Linked DNA regions of Neorhizobium galegae. The protein of the gene in region 1 interacts with the protein of each later gene in a pairwise test. Links are inferred from orthologs where the notes say so. Each region holds a gene or a part of one and is shown on either strand. Other genes may lie near its edges. The genes, in order: LZK81_RS20800 and LZK81_RS11925.

What was found.
Region 2: the proteins of LZK81_RS20800 (region 1) and LZK81_RS11925 interact in binary tests that used the Escherichia coli proteins (3 or more experiments, as listed by UniProt). The link is inferred for Neorhizobium galegae from one-to-one orthologs.

Annotation. Positions count from the first base shown.
Region 1 is NZ_CP090095.1:4,220,108-4,231,111, reverse strand. What follows is about bases 7,856-10,794. They hold LZK81_RS20800 (primosomal protein N'), read left to right. Parts: upstream 7,856-8,183; coding sequence 8,184-10,406; downstream 10,407-10,794. Other genes in these bases: LZK81_RS20795 (DUF4345 domain-containing protein), read left to right, coding at 10,455-10,794; LZK81_RS20805 (AAA family ATPase), read left to right, coding at 7,856-8,134. Also shown: LZK81_RS20850 (hypothetical protein), read left to right, coding at 1-186; LZK81_RS20845 (hypothetical protein), read left to right, coding at 170-355; LZK81_RS20840 (SDR family oxidoreductase), read left to right, coding at 352-1,104; lpdA (dihydrolipoyl dehydrogenase), read left to right, coding at 1,130-2,536; LZK81_RS20830 (GFA family protein), read right to left, coding at 2,612-3,004; LZK81_RS20825 (cytochrome b), read left to right, coding at 3,239-3,730; LZK81_RS20820 (TraB/GumN family protein), read right to left, coding at 3,744-4,823; LZK81_RS20815 (tyrosine recombinase XerC), read right to left, coding at 4,921-5,856; LZK81_RS20810 (GNAT family N-acetyltransferase), read left to right, coding at 6,009-6,938; more of LZK81_RS20805, read left to right, coding at 6,992-7,855; more of LZK81_RS20795, read left to right, coding at 10,795-10,853.
Region 2 is NZ_CP090095.1:2,372,205-2,382,263, forward strand. What follows is about bases 2,942-5,840. They hold LZK81_RS11925 (single-stranded DNA-binding protein), read right to left. Parts: upstream 4,716-5,840; coding sequence 4,167-4,715; downstream 2,942-4,166. Other genes in these bases: LZK81_RS11920 (HPP family protein), read left to right, coding at 2,969-4,117; uvrA (excinuclease ABC subunit UvrA), read left to right, coding at 4,963-5,840. Also shown: gyrA (DNA gyrase subunit A), read right to left, coding at 1-2,007; LZK81_RS11915 (MarC family protein), read left to right, coding at 2,235-2,864; more of uvrA, read left to right, coding at 5,841-7,884; LZK81_RS11935 (DUF72 domain-containing protein), read left to right, coding at 7,909-8,721; LZK81_RS11940 (NAD(P)H-hydrate dehydratase), read right to left, coding at 8,718-10,059. UniProt on the Escherichia coli protein: Plays an important role in DNA replication, recombination and repair. Binds to ssDNA and to an array of partner proteins to recruit them to their sites of action during DNA metabolism. Acts as a sliding platform that migrates on DNA via reptation.

The DNA.
Region 1 (11,004 bases):
GCAGCCGTGGTCAGCCATCTCTTCACGATCACCGGGGCCAAGCTGAAGCTCGACGGCAACGTGATGTACGACGAGGAATCCAAGCGCCCGGGCGGCATGGTGACGAACAACTGCCCGCAGGGTGATGCGACCGGCGCCGAACTTCTGGGCCTGCACCGTCTGGACCGGCGTGCCCTATGCCCTTGATGTGGCGACCGGCCATATCGACATATTGGGCGCGGCGAATACCCCGGCGCCGGACGCGATCCTGATGCCGGGTTTCGGCCCGTCGATCCGACATTCGACGCTGTGGGGCAAGAGCGGTCTGAAACAGGTCCCCTGGGACCTTTACGAGTTCAAGGAATGCAAGGCATGAGCGAAAACCCTGTTCTTCTGGTGACCGGCGGAAGCCGCGGCATCGGTGCGGCGGTCTCGCTCATGGCCGCCAGCCGTGGTTGGCGCGTGGCGGTGAACTACGCATCCAATCGGAAGGCAGCCGAAAAGGTGGTTTCGGAAATCGAGGCCGCCGGCGGCGAGGCGATCACGGTTCAGGCGGACGTCGGCAATGCCGCCGAGATCGTGTCGATGTTCGAGGCGGTCGATCGGCATTTCGGGCGGCTGGACGGGCTGGTCAACAATGCCGGGATCGTCGACATGCCGCAGCGCATCGACGAGATGAGCGCCGAACGCATCGAGCGAATGATGCGGGTCAATGTCACCGGTTCGATCCTGTGTGCCGGAGAGGCGGTGCGCCGCATGTCGACGAAACACGGCGGCAAGGGTGGCGCGATCGTCAATATCTCGTCGATGGCTGCCAAGCTGGGCTCTCCGGGACAATATGTCGATTACGCAGCTTCGAAGGCGGCGATCGACACGCTGACCATTGGCCTGGCGCGCGAAGTCGCGACCGAAGGCGTGCGCGTCAATGCGATCCGCCCGGGCATTATCGACACCGATATCCACGCGTCCGGCGGCCTGCCGGACCGGGCGCGCGATATGGCGTCCAGCGTTCCCATGCAACGGCCGGGCAGGGCGGAAGAAGTGGCGGATGCCGTCCTCTATTTTCTGTCGCCAGCGGCTTCCTACGTAACCGGCGCCATACTCGACGTGAGCGGCGGGCGCTAAGAGATGAAGAGAAGGAAAAAGAACTATGGCTTATGATGTCGTCGTCATCGGAAGCGGCCCCGGCGGTTACGTCTGCGCGGTGAAGGCCGCCCAGCTCGGCCTCAAGGTCGCGGTCGTGGAAAAGCGCGCCACCTATGGCGGGACCTGCCTCAACATCGGCTGCATCCCCTCCAAGGCGCTGCTGCACGCCTCCGAGATGTTCGCTCACGCCGCCCACGGCATGGATGCGCTCGGCGTCGAGGTCTCCGCGCCAAAACTCAATCTCGAAAAGATGATGGCTCACAAGGACGCGACCGTGAAGTCGAACGTCGACGGCGTCTCCTTCCTGTTCAAGAAGAACAAGATCGACGGCTTCATCGGTACCGGCAAGATCGTCTCGGCCGGCAAGGTCTCGGTGACCGGCGACGACGGCAAGGTCCAGGAATTTGAGACCAAGAACATAGTCATCGCCACCGGCTCCGACGTTGCGGGCATTCCGGGCGTCAATGTCGAGATCGACGAGAAGGTGATCATCTCCTCCACCGGCGGCATCGCGCTCGAAAAGGTGCCGCAGCATCTGATCGTGGTCGGCGGCGGCGTCATCGGCATGGAGCTCGGTTCGGTCTGGTCGCGCCTCGGCGCCAAGGTCACCGTGATCGAATATCTCGACAAGCTGCTCGGCGGCATGGACGGCGAAGTCTCCAAGCAGTTCCAGCGGATGATGGCCAAGCAGGGCATGGACATCCGCACGGATGCCAAGGTCACCGGCGTCGAAAAGACCGCCAATGGCGCCAAGGTCACCTACGAGCCGGTCAAGGGTGGTGACGCCCAGACGCTGGAAGCCGACGTCGTGCTGATCTCTACCGGCCGCAAGCCCTACACCGCAGGCCTCGGCCTGGAAGAAGCGGGCGTCAAGCTCGACAATCGCGGCCGCGTCGAGATCGATGGCCACTTCAAGACCAATGTCGAAGGCATCTACGCGATCGGCGACGTGGTCAAGGGACCGATGCTTGCCCACAAGGCGGAAGACGAAGGTGTGGCGATGGCGGAAATCCTCGCCGGCCAGCATGGCCATGTGAACTACGACGTCATCCCGAGCGTCGTCTATACCCAGCCGGAAGTCGCGTCCGTCGGCAAGACCGAGGAAGAGCTGAAGGCTGCAGGCATCGCCTACAAGGTCGGCAAGTTCCCGTTCACGGCGAACGGCCGCGCCCGCGCCATGCTGGCGACGGACGGTTTCGTGAAGTTCTTGGCCGACAAGGACACCGACCGGGTTCTCGGCGGCCATATCGTCGGCTTCGGCGCCGGCGAGATGATCCACGAGATCGCCGTGCTGATGGAATTCGGCGGCTCCTCGGAAGACCTCGGCCGCACCTGCCATGCCCACCCGACCATGTCGGAGGCCGTCAAGGAAGCCGCACTCGCGACCTTCTTCAAGCCGATCCATATGTGAGCGCGTCTGGTGCTTTCATGCCAGTATGATCAGGAAGGGTGGGACATTGTCCTGCCCTTTCGCCGTTAGTGCGATCTACCCCTCGAAGCGGCCCGTGGCATCACGATCGCGTTCGTATCGTCTCGTGAGCGGAAACGGCGGCAACCAGGACTCGCGGCGGATGATCCAGCTTTCGTAGGTTGGCATCAGCTGGTCGGGGGCATCCAGGGATCCGAGGTTGACTTCGATCTCGTCCGCGGTGCGTGCGAAAACAGAGGAGCCGCAGCGGGGACAGAAAAACCGGCCGGCGTAATCGCGTGTCTCGCCATCGACCGTCACCGCATCCTGGGGAAATATCGCGGAAGCGTGGAAAAGTGCTCCATGATGCTTGCGGCAGTCGAGGCAATGACAGAGGCCGACCCGGTACGGCAGTCCCGACGCTACAATTCGCACGTTGCCGCACAGGCAACCACCGGTAAATCGATCCATGTCGCGTCTCCTCCAAGATCAAGCGGCCGGAATTTTTACACCGAGCAGCGCCTTCGGTGCAATTGTCCGCAGCGGACGATAACGTTCATCGCTACCAGCCGAACACACGGCCTGGAATTGCGATCGGTCAATTCCAGGATTAAATCTTGGACAGGCTTGCCGCTTTCGCTTGAGCCTCCGGCAAACGGCCATAGACTGGATCCCATTGTTCCAATCTTCTGAAAAGGCCGAGAAATGGCTCTCTCGTTCACCTTGCCTCAGCGTATCCTGCATTGGCTAATGGCGGCGCTGATCCTCTTCAACCTGCTTTTCACCGATGCGGTGGAGACTGCCGCGCGGCTGATGTTCCGCGGCCAGGCGCTGACGCCGGAACAGGTGAGCGCGGCCAACATCCATGCCTATGTCGGTATCAGCGTTCTGGTTCTCGGCCTGATCCGGCTCTGTCTGCGGCTGGTGCAAGGTGTGCCGCCGGAGCCAAGACAAGAGCCGCCGTTCCTGCGGGTGGTGGCGAAGATCAGCCACTGGGCTTTTTACGCGCTTTTTGTCGCCATGCCGCTTGCCGGCATCGGCGCCTGGTTCTTCGGCAACGCGACAGCCGGCTTCGCCCATGCGGGACCGCTGAAACTTTTGATGTGGACGTTGATCGTCGCCCATATCGGCGGCGCGCTGGTGCACCAGTTCTACTGGAAGACCGATGTGCTGAAGCGGATGACGAGTGGTCGATGAAGGATGGGCGGTGTCAATTGACCGCCGTCACCTTGAAGCCCTTCTTCCGGAAGAGCTCGACAAGGCCTTCCTCGCCGGGCAGGTGAAGAGCGCCGACGGCCATGAAGGCGCCGCCCTGATCGAGGATTGGGGCTGCCCGATCGGCCATCACATGGTTGCGCTTGCTGACCACCAGGTTTTCGAAGTCGCCATAACCGGCCTCGTCCTCGGTTCCGTCGGGTGCGACGGCTTTCAGCATCGGCATGGCAAGGCCGATCTCGCCGGAAAGATAGACTTCCGTCAGCGTCTCGAAGACATCGTCGACGCGCTTGCCGAGCTTGATGGTTTCGATCAGCGACTTGAGGTGCAGCTCGATCGGGATGGCGTTCAGCGCCGCCGCCTGCTCTTCGAGCGTTTCCAGGCCCTTGACGGGCTTGCCCTCGGCCGTTGCCTGTTCGGCGATCTTCTTGTCGAGGAAGGCGACGTTCTGGGCCTTGCGGGCAAGCTCGCAGGCCGGCACGGAAACGAGCGCCATCAGCATCCACGGCCGCATGCGCGAGACCGCCGAGAGCGGCACTCCGCGCGCCTTCAGACCGGTTTCGAGTAGCGCGACGTCTTCCTTCGGCAACAGCGAATCGATCGTGCTGCCATCCGTCAGCATCATCAGTTCCGGCTTCGCCAGCATCGCGGCCATGGCCTTCTTTTCGTCGATCACCTCGTCGGACTCGATGATGATCGTCTTTGCCTTGGAATGGGCTTCAGCAGCGCCGAGCGGCATTTTCAGCACCCGCGGGTCGGAGACGTGCATGGTGCCGAGCAGATAGGATGGTGCCAGCCCGTCCTTCTCGATCTTCCAGAATATGCCCTTGCCGTTCGGCACCTTGGCGCCTTCTGCGACGATCTGCTCGTAGAGCGGTGACTTTTCGGCCTTCATCTCTTCGAGGAGGTTCCGGCCGTCGCATGCGGGCGTTTCCGCCCGTGCAGGGGACAGTGAGCCTAGGACGAGAAGGAAAGAGGCAAGCGCCAGGACGTGGGCAGCCGCGATCAGCCACAGCACGAAACCTTGGGCGCGCTTGATCAAAGCGCCGGTGGAGGAGGCAAAGGCGGGAGTCATCATGTCATCCGTCTGAAAGTTGCCGACATGTTAGCGATGGCGGCTGCATAAGCGCTTAACGCAACTGGTTAAAACTTCGTTCAGGCAGATCTAGGGGCTACGCACGGGGGTGGGCACGGTCGTAGACTTCCAGAAGCCTCGACGAATCGACGCCGGTATAGACCTGGGTCGTCGAAAGGCTGGCATGGCCGAGCAGTTCCTGGATGGTGCGCAGGTCGCCGCCGCCGGCGAGCAGATGGGTCGCGAAGGAATGCCGCAGCGCATGCGGCGTTGCCGTCTCCGGCAGTCCGAAGGCGCTCCTGAGCTTCTGCATTTCCCGCTGGATGATCGCCGGCTGCAGTGGGCCGCCGCGAGCGCCGCGAAACAGCGGCTTTTCGGCTTCCAGATGGTAGGGGCAGAGTTTCCTGTAGGTGGCGACGGCATCGAACACCGCCTGCAGCAGCGGCACGAGGCGGGTCTTGCCGCCCTTGCCGGTGATCCGCAGAGTTGTCGCGCCCGGCGTCAGGTCCGTTGGTCTGAGACCCAGGGCCTCGGAGATGCGAAGGCCGCAGCCGTAGAGCAGGGCCAGCACGGCGGCATCGCGGGCGGCGATCCACGGCTCCTCCTGCAGTTGGGCACCTGTCGTGACGAGGTTGAGCGCCTGGCGGTCGGTCAGCGGCTTTGGCAGGGACTTCGGCTGCTTCGGAGCGCGGATGGCACCGGCGGCTGCGGCGTTCACCAGGCCCTTGCGCTCGAGATAACGAAGAAATGAACGAAGCCCCGCGAGATGCCGGCCGAGCGACCTTGCTCCGGAACCGTCCCGGCGGCGCGCAGCCAGGAAGGCGCGCAGGTCGGCCGGGCGCAGGGTGTGGATATCGGAAATTTTTGCGGGACCTGCCAGATGTCGGGTCAGAAACGTCAAAAACTGCCGCGTATCGCGTTCATAGGCATCGAGCGTGTTGTCCGACAGCCGGCGTTCGTTTGCCAGGCTCTCCAGCCATTCGCGACGTTTTTCCACGAGATCGGGTGCGGCGATAATCAGCAGCTCATTCACTGTCGGCCCCGTTGAATTTGGATTGGTTGCGCCCCAGATTGCTCTGGACGGCGTTACGAAATCCCTAAGACTGCCTTAGTCGTGGGTAACGATGTCATCGTTCGATCATACGGGGCTGCCATACCAAGCAGGTCCTGCCTGCGGGAGTTTCTATGGCGCGCCGTGATTCTACGACCACTTTTGGACAGTTCGCGGAAACAATCGCCCTCGTTTCACAAGGCAGACCCGGTCACATCGTTGACACACTGATCGCCGAACGCGGCCAGCGGATCGTCCAGAACCCGCTCTGGCCGGTGATGCGGCCGTTTCTCTACACGCTGCTGCGTTATGGACGGGCGATCAAATTCGCCAACGACATCTCGACGCTCAGCGGCTTCCAATGCTTCGAATACATGAGCGACCTCCTGAAGCTGGATGTGACGGTCGCCAATGCGGAGCGCATTCCCGAAAAGGGAGGCTTCATTCTCGTCAGCAACCATCCGACCGGGATCGCCGACGGGGTTGCCGTCTTCGACCTCCTGAAGTCGCGCCGTCCGGACATGATGGTGTTCGCCAACCGCGACGCGGTGCGCGTCAATCCCCGTTTTTCCGAGATGATCATCCCCGTCGAATGGCGGGAGGAATACAAGACCAAGCTCAAGGCCCGCGAGACGCTGGTGCTCACCAACAAGACGATCGCGGACGGCAAGGTCATGGTGCTGTTTCCCTCGGGGCGCATCGCCTACTGGGCGGACGGCAGGCTGAACGAGCGCCCGTGGAAGACATCCGCCGTCAGCCTCGCCCGCAAGTACAATCTGCCGATCCTGCCGATCCACATGCGGGCCCGCAATTCCGGCCTGTTCTACTGGTTCGCCAAGTGGTCGACGGAACTGCGCGACATGACGGTGTTCTACGAGCTGCTGAACAAAAAGGGCGACCATTTCGATTTCACCGTCGGTCAGATGATCCCGCCGAGCGCGCTGGATGGCGATATGACGGAGGTCACCAAGGCGCTGGAACAGCACACGGTGTTCGAGCTTGCCGCCGATGGCGATGCGGTGTTCAAGCCCGCCGAGAAGGCGCAGACGGCGTCGGCGGCGTGAAGCCGGGGCTCAGCGGTATTTTTTCCATCCGGCTCTTCGGTTAGAAGTAGCGCATGCTGCTTCGCTCGATGTTTGCCGCCAACTATCGCTCGCTGCGCTCGATCCGGATGGATCTGGCCGGCGTCAATCTGTTTATCGGCGAGAACGGCGTCGGCAAATCCAATCTCTACCGTGCGCTGCAGCTGGTGCAGGCGGCGGTGCGCGGAAATCTGGCCTATGAGATCGCTGCCGAAGGCGGCATGGCGTCTGCGCTCTGGTCTGGGCAGCGCCGTCAGGAGAAGAATTTCCGCATCAAGCTCGAAGTCGAGGTTCTTGATGACGAGCGGGCGGTGACGTTCCGCTACCGGGTCGAGGCGGGGCTTCGTCCGCCTATCGATGCCGCGGGCTTTGCCTTCGAGCCGCAGGTGAAGGAAGAGGAGCTTGTCGTTGAAACCGGTTCGCGGCCCGTGACGATGATGAAACGCACCGGGCCGGGGATCATGGTGCGCGGGACAAGCGGCCGGATGGAGGAGTATCCCGAAAAGGCGATGACCTCGGAAACGGCAATCGCGCTGCTCGGCGATGCCGGCCACTATCCGGAAGTCGGCGCTTTTCGGCGATTGATCGACGGCTGGCGGTTCTTCCATGGTTTTCGAACGGATCGGGATTCCGCCCTGCGGCAGCCCTGCCTTGCCGTTACCTCGCCGCTGCTGGATCAGGACGGCGGTAACATGGCGGCGGTGTTCGCGACGCTCGTCCACACCCGTGGGGACACGGTGGAGCTCGACAGCGCCGTTGCTGCAGCTCTTGGCGGGGCGAAACTGCAAGTGCCTGAGCCGGGTGAATATGCGGAATTTGGTCTGGTATTTCCCGATTTCCCCAAACGGATTTTTCAGCCGCGCGAGCTTTCCGATGGCCAGATCCGTTTCCTCGGGCTCGCCGCGGCGCTGATGTCCTATCGCCAGCCGCCGCTGATCGCACTCAACGAGCCGGAGGCGAGCCTGCACCCGGACATGCTGGCGCCGCTCGCCGACATGATCGCGCAGGCCGCGCGCCACAGCCAGATCTGGATCGTCACCCATTCGGAACTGCTTGCCTCCGCCGTCCAGGAGCGTTGCGGCACGCGGCCGCGGCGGGTGATCCGAAAGGAAGGCGCCACCTGGATCGACGGCATGCGGCTGACCGGCGTCATCGACCACGAAGACGAGGATGAGTGATCCTGTTTAGGGTTCCCTTTTGTTCCGGGTTTGGGCATGGTCGCCGCCCATGGGCATAGATTCGTCCGATCTCTTCGGTTCGCTGTTTGAAGCGCCGTCATTGGTGAGGGTGGTGCCGGTTCTGGTGCCGCTGCCGGTGCCGGTCGCCTATAGCTATGCCGTGCCGGAAGGTGTGCATGTGGAGCCCGGTTCGGTGGTTCAGGTGCCGGTCGGCCCGCGGCAGTTGATCGGCGTCGTCTGGGACGGCGACAGTGACGACAAGCTCGACCCCAAGAAGCTGAGGCCGCTCACGCTTGTCTTCGATTGCCCGCCGCTTTCCAAGGAGATGCGCGATTTCGTCGATTGGGTGGCGAGCTATACGCTGTCGCCGCCGGGTCTTGTGGCGCGCATGGCGATCCGCGCACCGGCAGCACTCGATCCCGAGCCGATGGTCGAAGGCCTGCGCTATCTCGGCGGCCAGCCGGAGCGGCTGACGCCGGCGCGTGCCCGGGTGCTCGATCTTGCCGGTGAGGAGGAGATCCCGTGGACACGCAGCGGGCTGGCGCATGCTGCAGGCGTCTCGATGAGCGTCGTCGATGGACTGACCGCGCAGGGCATATTCGAGACGGTTTTTTTAGCCCCGCCGCCGGTCGTGGCGAGGCCCGATCCGGACTATACGAGCCCGCGTATCGAGGGGCCGCAGAAACAGGCGTCAGTGGAGATCCTGGAATCGATCCGGGCAGGCGGGTTCTCCACCTCGCTGATCGACGGCGTGACCGGCTCGGGCAAGACGGAGGTCTATTTCGAGGCCATCGCCGAAACCTTGAGGCGCGGCAAACAGGTGCTGATCCTGCTGCCGGAAATCGCGCTCACCTCAAGCTTCCTCGAACGTTTCCAGGAGCGGTTCGGCGCCAAGCCCGGCGAATGGCATTCGGATCTTGCCCCCCGCATGCGTGAAAAGGTCTGGCGCGGGGTGGTGACCGGGGAGGTGAAGGTTGTGGCAGGCGCCCGTTCGGCCCTGTTCCTGCCGTTCGAGGATCTCGGCCTGATCATCGTCGACGAGGAGCACGACCCCGCCTACAAGCAGGAGGACCGGGTCTTCTACAATGCCCGCGACATGGCGGTGGTGCGCGCCCGGATCGGCGATTTTCCGATCGTGCTCGTCTCGGCAACGCCTTCGGTGGAAAGCCAGGTCAATGGTCTGGCCGGCCGCTACAACACCGTGCACCTGCCGACCCGTTTCGGCGATGCGGCGATGCCGGACCTGCATCTGATCGACATGCGTCGCCACCCGCCGGAGCGCGGCGGCTTTCTGTCGCCGGTGCTTTTGCGGGCCATGAAGAAAACTCTCGAGCGGAACGAGCAGTCGCTGCTGTTCCTCAACCGGCGTGGGTATGCGCCCCTGACGCTCTGCCGCGTCTGCGGCCACCGTTTCCAGTGCCCGCAATGTTCGAGCTGGCTGGTGGAGCACCGGTTCAAGAGCCAGATCCAGTGCCATCAATGCGGTTATTCGGAACGCACGCCGGAAGCTTGCCCGGAATGTGGTACGCTCGACCATCTCGTCGCCTGCGGGCCGGGCGTCGAGCGGATTGCCGAGGAAGTCGAAAAACATTTTCCGGAGGCGCGGACGATCGTGATGTCGTCGGACCTGCTCGGTGGCGTCAAGCGCATGCGGATCGAGCTGGAGGCGATTGCCAAGGGCGAGGCGGATATCGTCATCGGCACGCAGCTCGTCGCCAAGGGCCATAATTTTCCACTGATGACGCTGGTCGGCATCGTCGATTCCGATCTCGGCCTGTCCAACGGCGATCCCCGCGCCGCGGAGCGCACCTTCCAGCTTCTGAGCCAGGTGACCGGCCGCGCGGGGCGAACCGGTCTCAAGAGCCATGGCCTTCTGCAGACCTTCCAGCCGCAGCATCCGGTGATGCAGGCAATCGTCTCGGGCGATGCCGGGGCTTTTTACGAACGCGAGATCGCCGAACGGGAAAAGGCGATCCTGCCGCCGTTCGGCCGGCTGGCCTCGCTGATCGTCTCCGCCGAGACCCGTGCGGATGCGGAAATCCATGCGAGAGGCTTGCGGGCGGCTGCGCCGAAGGTCACGGGCATTTCGGTTCTGGGGCCGGCGGAAGCGCCGCTGGCGCTGGTGCGCGGGCGGCATCGCTTCCGGCTGCTGGTACATGGACGGCGCAATTCCGACATGCAGGCGTTTCTGCGGGCGATGCTGGAAAACGGCCCGAAACAGCGCGGTTCGGTGCAGATCCAGCTCGATATCGACCCGCAGAGTTTTCTGTAGCTTCTTTGCGAGTTGTTTACCGCTTGCGCTAGAATCTTGGCGATTCGAATGATGCGAGGCGACATGGAACTCTATTTTCCCACTGAACTCGGCGAGCAGGTGGCTTTTGTCTGTGCGGCGGCCACTGCCGTGCTCGGTCTTCTCGTCTTCCTGTTTCCCGCCGTCGTTCTGCGCCTGACGGCGTTCCAGATCGGCGAGGTGCGGCCGGAAGGTTATGCCGCGGTCCGCTCCGCCGGCGCCCATCATCTGGGCTTCGGTGTTGCGGCGATCATGCTCGCCCAGAACTGGATCTACCTGACGCTTGGCATTGCGCTCGGATTTGCGGCCCTAGGGCGGTTGCTGTCCTGTGCCCTGGATCGAGGCTTCACTCCCAGAAACATGGCATTTTCCCTACTTCAAGTTGTGCTCGCCGGCGGGCCGCTCGCCTACTTCTTCGACTATATCTGACGCATAATTCGAAGATTGCAGGCGGTTGCCTGCCGAAAATCCTGCCGCTTCCGGTATAAAATCGCTCTCAGCCCTTGCGTGTCCGGCTTTTTCCGTTATCAGGCGTGTTGCGAGTCCTTACAGCCTATGCTAGACGGACCGCGAAAGTCGG
Region 2 (10,059 bases), 1.8 Mb from region 1 along the record:
GTTCACCTGCACGAAGTCCGACAGCTTGTTGCGGCGAACGGTGCCGCGGGTCGTCGAGAACATCACGTCCAGGTTCTCCCAGGTCGTTTCGTCCTCGGGCAGTGGCATGATCGTGGTGATGCGTTCGCCGGGCTCCAGCGGCAGCATGTTGATCAGCGCCTTGCCGCGCGACTGCGGCGTGCCGATCGGCAGGCGCCAGACCTTTTCCTTGTAGACGATGCCGCGCGAGGAGAAGAACAGAACCGGCGTGTGGGTATTGGCCACGAACAGGCGCGTGACGAAATCCGCGTCGCGCGTCGCCATGCCGGAACGGCCCTTGCCGCCGCGACGCTGGGCACGGTAGGTGCCGAGCGTGACGCGCTTGATATAACCGAGATGCGAAACCGTGACGACCATGTCCTCGCGGGCGATGAGATCCTCATCGTCCATTTCGAGGCCGCCCTCAAGGATCTGCGTGCGGCGCGGCGTGCCGAATTCGTCGCGGACGGCAATCAACTCGTCCTTGACGATGGTCTGGATACGAAGACGCGATGACAGGATATCGAGATAATCGCTGATTTCCGCGCCGATCTTGTTCAACTCGTCGCCGATTTCGTCACGACCGAGTGCGGTCAGGCGTGCGAGACGCAGTTCGAGGATGGCACGCGCCTGTTCCTCGGACAGATTGTAGGTGCCGTCCTCGTTGATACGGTGGCGCGGGTCGTCGATGAGGCGGATCAGCGCATCGACGTCCTGAGCCGGCCAACGACGGGTCATCAACTGCTCGCGCGCCGTCTGCGGATCGGGTGCGCGACGGATCAGGAGAATGATTTCGTCGATATTGGCGACCGCGATCGCAAGGCCCACCAGGACGTGGGCGCGTTCGCGAGCCTTGCGCAGCAGGTATTTCGTGCGTCGGCTAACCACTTCCTCACGGAAGGATACGAAGGCGCGCAGCATGTCGAGCAGCGCGAGCTGTTCCGGCTTGCCGCCATTCAGCGCCACCATGTTGCAGCCGAAGGAGGTCTGCAGCGGCGTGTAGCGATAGAGCTGGTTGAGGATCACGTCCGCATTGGCATCGCGCTTCAGCTCGACGACGACCCGGTAGCCCTGGCGGTCGGATTCGTCGCGCAGGTCGGAAATGCCCTCGATGCGCTTTTCACGCACCAGCTCGCCGATCTTCTCGACCATGGTCGCCTTGTTCACCTGAAAGGGAACTTCGGTGATGATGATCTGCTCGCGATCACCGCGCATCGGCTCGATTGCTGCGACGCCGCGCATGATCACCGAGCCGCGGCCGGTCTCGTAGGCGGAACGGATGCCGGACCGCCCCAGGATCAGGGCGCCTGTCGGAAAGTCCGGACCGGGAATGATTTCCATCATTTCCGGCAGTTCGATCGCCGGATTGTCGATCAGGGCGATGCAGCCGTTGATCACTTCCACCAGATTGTGCGGCGGGATATTGGTCGCCATGCCGACGGCGATGCCGCCTGCGCCGTTGACCAAAAGGTTCGGGAATTTCGCCGGCACAACGACAGGCTCGGACAGCGTGCCGTCGTAGTTGTCGCGGAAATCGACGGTTTCCTTGTCGAGATCGTCGAGCAGGGCGTGGGCCGCTTTCTCGAGGCGGCACTCGGTGTAACGTTCGGCCGCCGGCGGGTCGCCGTCGATCGAACCGAAATTGCCCTGACCATCGATCAGCGGCAGGCGGAGCGACCAATCCTGGGCCATGCGCGCCAGCGCGTCATAGATCGCCGAGTTGCCGTGCGGATGGAATTTACCCATCACGTCCCCGGTTACACGGGCGCATTTAACGTATTTCTTGTTCCAGTCGATGCCCAGTTCCGACATGCCGTACAGGATGCGCCGGTGGACCGGCTTCAGTCCGTCGCGGACGTCAGGAAGGGCGCGGCTGACGATGACGCTCATGGCGTAATCGAGGTAGGACCGCTGCATCTCTTCCATGATGGAAATGGGTTCGATGCCTGGAGGCAGCTTTCCGCCGCCGGGTGTGCTTTGCTCAGTCAAATCGGATCACGATCTCTGTTCGGAATCAGTTTCTTTTTTATAGCGGAAAGCGGTTCCGAGCGCCAATTTCCACAATGGTTTTGAACAGCTTTTGCGGCTTTAACACGGCTTTTGGACAAGGTCGAAACATGCCGCGACGCTGACGGGGTGGGCTTTCTTTCGCTGCCGGCCTGTCCTAACAATCTTCGCATGCGACTGCAAGGATTGCAGCCTGACAGGGAGAGGATATGGCGACCCCCGATATGCTGGTCAATGCCCTGACCACGATGCTCGTGACACTCGACCCGCCCGGGCTGGCGCCGGTCTTTCTGGGCCTGACCGTCGGCATGACCGCCCTCCAGCGCCGCCAGGTCGCGTTCCGAGGATCGCTGATCGCCTTCGGCATCCTCGCCGTCTTCGCGCTGTTCGGTTCGAGCGTGCTCGGGCTGCTCGGCATTTCGATCGGGGCCTTCCGCATCGCCGGCGGCCTGCTGCTCTTCTGGATCTCCTTCGAAATGGTGTTCGAGAAACGCCAGGAGCGAAAGGAGAAGACATCCCAGGCGGCGATCACCATCGACCACATCCACAATATCGCGGTGTTTCCGCTGGCGCTGCCGCTGATTGCCGGGCCAGGCGCGATCTCCGCCACCGTCCTGCTTTCCGGCACCCTGCCCGGCATTGTCGACCGTGCGCTCTTCATCGGTGTCATCGCGCTGATCATGCTGCTCGTCTACGCGACGCTTCTGGTCGCCGAGCGGCTCGACCGTTTCCTCGGCGTCACCGGAAGGGCGATCCTCACCCGCCTGCTCGGCGTCATCCTCGCGGCACTCTCCGTTCAGTTCGTCGTCGACGGGGTGCGCTCGGCCTTCAATCTTTAGGTCTCAGTCTTTAGGTAAGACCCAGCCTTAGGTAAGACACGGACGACAGAGCGGAATTTTCTGCTAAAACGCGATTCATCTCACCTCACTCGAAGGTCTCCATGATGCGCCGCCTGTTGCGCCGGCTCCTGCCGGAAGCCACCCCCGTCAGCCCCAGGGAAAGACTGCGCGCTGCACTGGGCGCGCTCGCGGGAATTCTGGTGACGGGCCTGCTGGGAAGCCTGGCTTTGAAGGTGGATGCAACGCTTCCGGCGCTGGTCGCCCCCATGGGGGCTTCGGCCGTGCTGTTGTTTGCGGTGCCTTCCAGCCCGCTTGCACAGCCGTGGTCGATCCTCGGCGGCAATACCGTCGCCGCCCTTGTCGGCGTGACCGCCGCTCTTTTGATAACCGACCCATTCCTGGCCTCGGCGGTGGCGATCGCCGTTGCCATCGCCGCGATGATGACGCTTCGGTGCCTGCATCCCCCAAGCGGGGCGATCGCGCTCACCGCCGTGCTCGGCGGGCCGACGATCCACGAACTCGGATACGGCTTCGTGATCTGGCCGATCGCCGGCAATTCGCTGGCCCTGCTGCTGATCGCGTTGGTCTTCAACAATCTGACGGGACGTCGGTACCCGCACGCGGCCAAGCCGGCGACGGCCGATCACGGCACGACCGATCCCGCCTCGATCCAGCGCATCGGCTTCACCTCTTCCGACCTCGACGATGTCCTGAAAGAATACGACGAGTTCCTGGATATCGACCGCGACGACCTAGAAACGATCCTGCGGCGGACGGAACTGCGCTCCTATCGCCGGCGTGCCGGCCATCTCGATTGCGCCAGCATCATGTCACGCGATGTGGTGGCGGTGGCTCCGGACAATTCGCTGAAGGAGGCGCACGACCTGATGCGCGCCCACCATTTCAAGGCCCTGCCGGTCACCAACGACAGGGCGGAAGTGGTCGGCATCGTCACCCAGACCGATTTCCTCGATAAGGCGAACTGGACGAGAGGGCGGCCAAAAATCGGATTTGCGCAGCGCCTGCGCCTGGTTCTGTCGGGCGCCAGCGCGCCGAACGACACGGTCAAGGACATCATGACAGCGCCGGTCAAGACGGTTGGCCCGGCCACGCCGATCGCAGACGCGATCGTCATCTTCGCCGAAGAGGGATTGCACTACCTGCCGGTAACCCGGGAGAACAACAAACTGGTCGGCATTCTCTCGCAATCGGACGTCCTGGTCGCGATGCTCGCCGACAAGGCGGCCGCCTGATCGATAATTCAGGCAGCTGCCGTTTCAGAAATCGATGGCGACCGACCGATCAGAACGGGATGTCGTCGTCGAGATCGCGCGAGAAATTGCCGCCAGCCGGCTGACCGCCGGAGGACTGACCGCCACGGCTCGCACCGCCCGCCGCAGGCCGGCGCTCGTAATCGTCACCGCCGCCGAAGTCGTTGCCGCCGAAATCATTGCCGACACGATTGCCGCCAGCACCACCACGGTCGCCGCCGCCCTCGCCGCGGCCATCCAGCATGGTCAGCGTCGAGTTGAAGCCCTGAAGCACGATTTCCGTTGAATAGCGGTCGTTGCCGGTCTGGTCCTGCCACTTGCGGGTCTGCAGCGCGCCTTCGATATAGAGCTTGGCGCCCTTCTTCACATATTGCTCAACGACCTTGCAGAGACCTTCGTTGAAGACGACGACCGTATGCCATTCGGTCTTCTCGCGGCGTTCGCCATTGTTGCGATCACGCCAGGTTTCGGACGTGGCAATGCGAAGATTGGCGATCGGCCGGCCGTCCTGCGTCCGGCGGATTTCAGGATCAGCCCCCACATTCCCCACCAGGATTACCTTGTTCACACTACCAGCCATATTCATCACCTCATCTGCCGCCCGGTAACGGCACCAAAAATCAATCGCGGCACTCTAGCCCATCGGGCCCAGCCATTGGGTTTTTGCGATCTTTAATCCACAGGCAAATTTGTTCTTTATTTGTTCTATTTTATTCTTATAGTGCTGTCAACCGACTCGGGAACGGCATTGCATGGCAGCAGTTTCGTCTCGACAGTCGTGGATCAATCACTACATAAGGGCCTTCGATCCTCCCGAGAGCATGAAGATGAGCGAACTGAAGAGCATTTCCATACGTGGTGCGCGCGAGCATAATTTGAAGGGCATCGACCTCGATTTGCCCCGCAATTCGCTGATCGTCATGACCGGCCTGTCCGGTTCGGGCAAGTCTTCGCTCGCCTTCGACACGATCTATGCGGAAGGCCAGCGGCGTTATGTCGAAAGTCTTTCGGCCTATGCGCGCCAGTTCCTGGAAATGATGCAGAAGCCGGATGTCGACCAGATCGACGGGCTTTCCCCGGCGATCTCGATCGAGCAGAAGACGACGTCGCGCAATCCGCGCTCGACGGTCGGCACGGTCACCGAAATCTACGACTATATGCGCCTGCTTTTTGCGCGCGTCGGCGTGCCTTATTCACCGGCGACGGGCCTGCCGATCGAGAGCCAGACGGTCAGCCAGATGGTCGACCGCATCCTCGCCTTCGAGGAAGGCACGCGTCTTTATATTCTGGCGCCGATGATCCGCGGGCGCAAAGGCGAGTACAAGAAGGAACTCGCCGACCTGATGAAAAAGGGGTTCCAGCGCGTCAAGGTCGACGGGCAATTTTACGAGATCGCCGACGTTCCGGCGCTCGACAAGAAATACAAGCACGATATCGATATCGTCGTGGACCGGCTCGTGGTCCGCTCCGATATTGCCGCGCGTCTGGCCGACAGTCTCGAAACCTCGCTGAAACTGGCAGACGGGCTGGCGGTCGCCGAGTTCGCCGACAAGCCGCTGCCGCCGGAAGAGACTTCGGCCGGCGGATCTGCGAACAAGTCTCTCAACGAGACGCACGAACGGGTGCTGTTCTCTGAAAAGTTCGCCTGCCCCGTTTCCGGATTCACCATTTCGGAAATCGAGCCGCGGCTGTTTTCGTTCAACAATCCCTTTGGCGCCTGCCCGACCTGCGACGGCCTTGGCTCGCAACAGAAGGTGGACGAGGCGCTGATCGTACCGGAGCCTGCCCGCACGCTGCGCGACGGCGCGATTGCGCCATGGGCGAAATCCACGTCTCCCTACTATAACCAGACGCTCGAAGCACTGGGCAAAGTTTTCGATTTCAAGCTGTCCAGCCGCTGGAACGAGCTTTCTGCGGAGGCCCAGAAAGCCATCCTCGAAGGCACCGAGGAAAAGATCGAATTCCACTATGCCGACGGCGCCCGCTCCTACAAGACGGTCAAGAATTTCGAAGGCATCGTGCCGAACCTCGAGCGCCGCTGGAAGGAAACAGATTCCGCCTGGGCGCGCGAGGAGATCGAACGGTACATGTCGGCAGCCCCCTGCCCGGCCTGCAACGGCTATCGCCTGAAGCCGGAGGCACTCGCTGTAAAGATCAACAAGCTGCATATCGGCCAGGTCACCGAGATGTCGATCCGCATCGCGCGCGACTGGTTCGAGGTGCTGCCGGAACAGCTGAACGCCAAGCAGAACGAAATCGCAGTCCGCATTCTGAAAGAGATCCGCGAACGCCTGCGGTTCCTGAACGATGTCGGCCTCGATTATCTCAGCCTGTCGCGAAATTCCGGCACGCTCTCCGGCGGCGAAAGCCAGCGCATCCGGCTTGCCTCGCAGATCGGCTCGGGCCTGACCGGCGTGCTTTACGTGCTCGACGAACCGTCGATCGGCCTGCACCAGCGCGACAATGCCCGCCTGCTCGATACGCTGAAACACCTGCGCGACATCGGCAATACGGTGATTGTCGTCGAGCATGACGAAGACGCGATCATGAGTGCCGACTACGTGGTCGATATCGGCCCGGCAGCCGGCATCCATGGCGGACAGGTGGTGGCCGAAGGCACGCCCAGCGAGGTGATGGCCAATCCTAAATCGCTGACCGGCAAATATCTGTCAGGCGAGCTCGGCGTGCCGGTACCGGCGGAGCGCCGCAAGCCGAAGAAGGGCAAGGAAATCAAGGTTTTTGGCGCCCGCGGCAACAACCTGAAAAATGTCACCGCCGCCATTCCGCTCGGCGTGTTCACCGCTGTGACAGGCGTGTCCGGCGGCGGCAAGTCGACCTTCCTGATCGAGACGCTTTACAAATCCGCCGCGCGCCGCGTCATGGGCGCCCGCGAAATCCCCGCCGAGCACGACAGGATCGACGGTTTCGAGCATATCGACAAGGTGATCGATATCGACCAGTCGCCGATCGGCCGCACGCCGCGTTCGAACCCGGCCACCTATACCGGCGCCTTCACGCCGATCCGCGACTGGTTTGCCGGCCTGCCAGAGGCGAAAGCCCGCGGCTACCAGCCGGGCCGTTTCTCGTTCAACGTCAAGGGCGGCCGCTGCGAAGCCTGCCAGGGCGACGGCGTCATCAAGATCGAGATGCACTTCCTGCCGGACGTCTACGTCACCTGCGACGTCTGCCACGGCAAGCGCTACAATCGCGAAACGCTCGACGTGACCTTCAAGAGCAAGTCGATCGCCGACGTGCTCGACATGACGGTCGAGGAAGGCGTCGAGTTCTTCTCGGCGGTTCCGGCGGTGCGCGACAAGCTGCAGTCGCTTTTCGATGTCGGCCTCGGCTACATCAAGGTCGGCCAGCAGGCCAATACGCTTTCGGGTGGCGAGGCGCAGCGCGTCAAGCTAGCCAAGGAACTGTCGAAACGCTCGACGGGACGCACGCTTTATATCCTCGACGAGCCGACGACCGGCCTGCATTTCCATGACGTCGCCAAGCTTCTGGAAATGCTGCAGGAACTGGTGAACCAGGGCAATTCCGTGGTGGTCATCGAACATAATCTCGAGGTCATCAAGACCGCCGACTGGATCATCGATATCGGCCCGGAAGGCGGCACCGGCGGTGGCGAAGTGATCGCGGCCGGCACGCCCGAGCAGATCGTCAAGGAAAAGCGGTCCTATACCGGCCATTTCCTGAAGGAACTGCTGGAGCGGCGGCCGGTCAAGAAGGTGGAAGCGGCGGAGTGAACCTCCGCACAAGGGAGGCAATTCATGACCAAAGCCGGCACTATTCGCACGGGCATCGGCGGCTGGACCTTCGAGCCGTGGGAAGGCACGTTCTACCCTGAAAAACTGGCCAAGAAAAAACAGCTCGAATATGCCGCAAGCAAGCTGAAGGTCATCGAGGTCAACGGCACCTATTACGGATCGCAAAAGCCCGAGACCTTCGCCAAATGGGCATCGGAAGTGCCGGACGGCTTCATCTTTTCGCTGAAGGCGAGCCGCTTCACCACCAACCGCAAGGTTTTGGCCGAGGCGGGAGAATCGATTGAGAAGTTCCTGACCCAGGGCCTGACCGAGCTTGGCGACCATCTCGGGCCGCTGCTCTGGCAGTTCGCGCCGACCAAGAAGTTTGAGGCCGACGATTTCGAGGCCTTCCTGAAATTGTTGCCGAACAAGCTCGATGGCTTGAAGCTGACCCATGTGGTCGAGGTCCGCAACGACAGTTTCAAGGTGCCTGAATTCATCGCGCTGCTTTCGAAATACAACATCGCGCCCGTCTGTGCCGACCATTTCGACTATCCGATGATCGCGGATGTCACGGCGGATTTCGTCTACGCGCGCCTGCAGAAAGGGTCGGACGACATCAAGACCTGTTATGCGGAAGAGGATATGAAGGCCTGGGCGAAAAGGCTGGAAACCTGGGCGGAAGGCGGCGTGCCGGACGATCTGCCGCTGGTTGACGAGAAGCGTGAAGTCAAGAAGAAGCCGCGCGACGTCTTCGCCTTCTTCATCCACGAGGGGAAGGTGAACGCGCCCTATGGCGCGATGGCGATGCGCGAACTCCTCGAAAGCCGACGCTAGGGATCCAGCCCGATGCCGGCATGGGCGGCGAGGTCCTCGGCCGTCATGCCCCTGCCCGCCCGCTTTCCGGCTTCTCCATGCAGGTAGACGCCCGCAGCGGCCGCCTCGAAGGCGGGCATGCCCTGGGCGAGCAATGCGCCGATCATGCCGGCCAGAACGTCGCCGGAACCGGCAGTCGCCAGCCACGGCGGTCCGTTGGTATTGATGTAAGCGCGACCGTCGGGGCCAGCGATCACCGTATCGGCGCCCTTGTAGACAATGGCAGCGTGAGCGCGGGCGGAAGCCGCCACCGCCTTTTCCACCTTGCTCAGGTTGTCATCCGCGGCGATGTCGGGAAACAGGCGGGCGAATTCGCCCTCGTGCGGCGTCAGCACCAGATGGGGCTCCCCGCCGGCAAAGGCATCGAACAAATCTGAGGGCTTTTCCTTGAAGGAGGTAATTCCGTCCGCGTCGAGCACCAGCGGCCGATCCTTCAATGCCAGCGCGAACTGCCTCGCCTTCTTGCCGATGCCGAATCCCGGCCCGAGCACGAAAGAGGCAAGCCTCGCCGTGCGAAGCCAGTTTTCCAGGTCCTTCACCGTGTCGACCGGATGCAGCATGATCGCGGTCAGCGAGGCCGCATTGGCCGGCATGGCATCACTTGGCGAACCGACCGTCACCAAGCCTGCCCCCGCCTTCAGGCCTGCGGCCGCCGAAAGCCGAGCCGCACCCGTCTTGCCAGCCTCGCCCGAGAACACGGCCAGGTGTCCGCGGCGATATTTGTGGGTGTCGCTTTCCGGCTCGGCCAGCAGACCACTCCACAATTCGGGTCCATTCTCTCTCATCTTGCCGGTAACCTCGCGGATGATGCGGGCCGGAATGCCGATATCGAAAACCTCGACGTCACCGCAGAGAGACCTGCCCGGCAGCAGCAGGTGACCCGGCTTGCGAGTCATGAAAGTGACCGTATGGGCGGCCAGGAAGGCGGCGCCGAGCGGGACGCCCCGCCTCCCGCAGAGACCGGACGGCAGGTCCACCGCAAGAACTGATACCCCCGCCTCGCCGACCTTGCGGATCACCTCCGCGACAATGTCCGGCACGTTGCGGGTCAGGCCGGCACCGAACAACGCGTCGACCACCACGTCGCCGGCCTGCGGCCGATAGGCTTCGAGCGGTTTCGACGGCAGGCCGCAGAGATCGCAGGCCCGCCTTGCATCGCCTTTCAGTGTTCTGGGATCGCCGAGATGATGGACGTCAACGGTGGCGCCGGCTTCGGCAAGCGCGCGGGCCGCCACATATCCATCCCCCCCATTGTTTCCGGGACCGCAGAGTGCGACAAACCGCAAGGCGCCGGGAAAA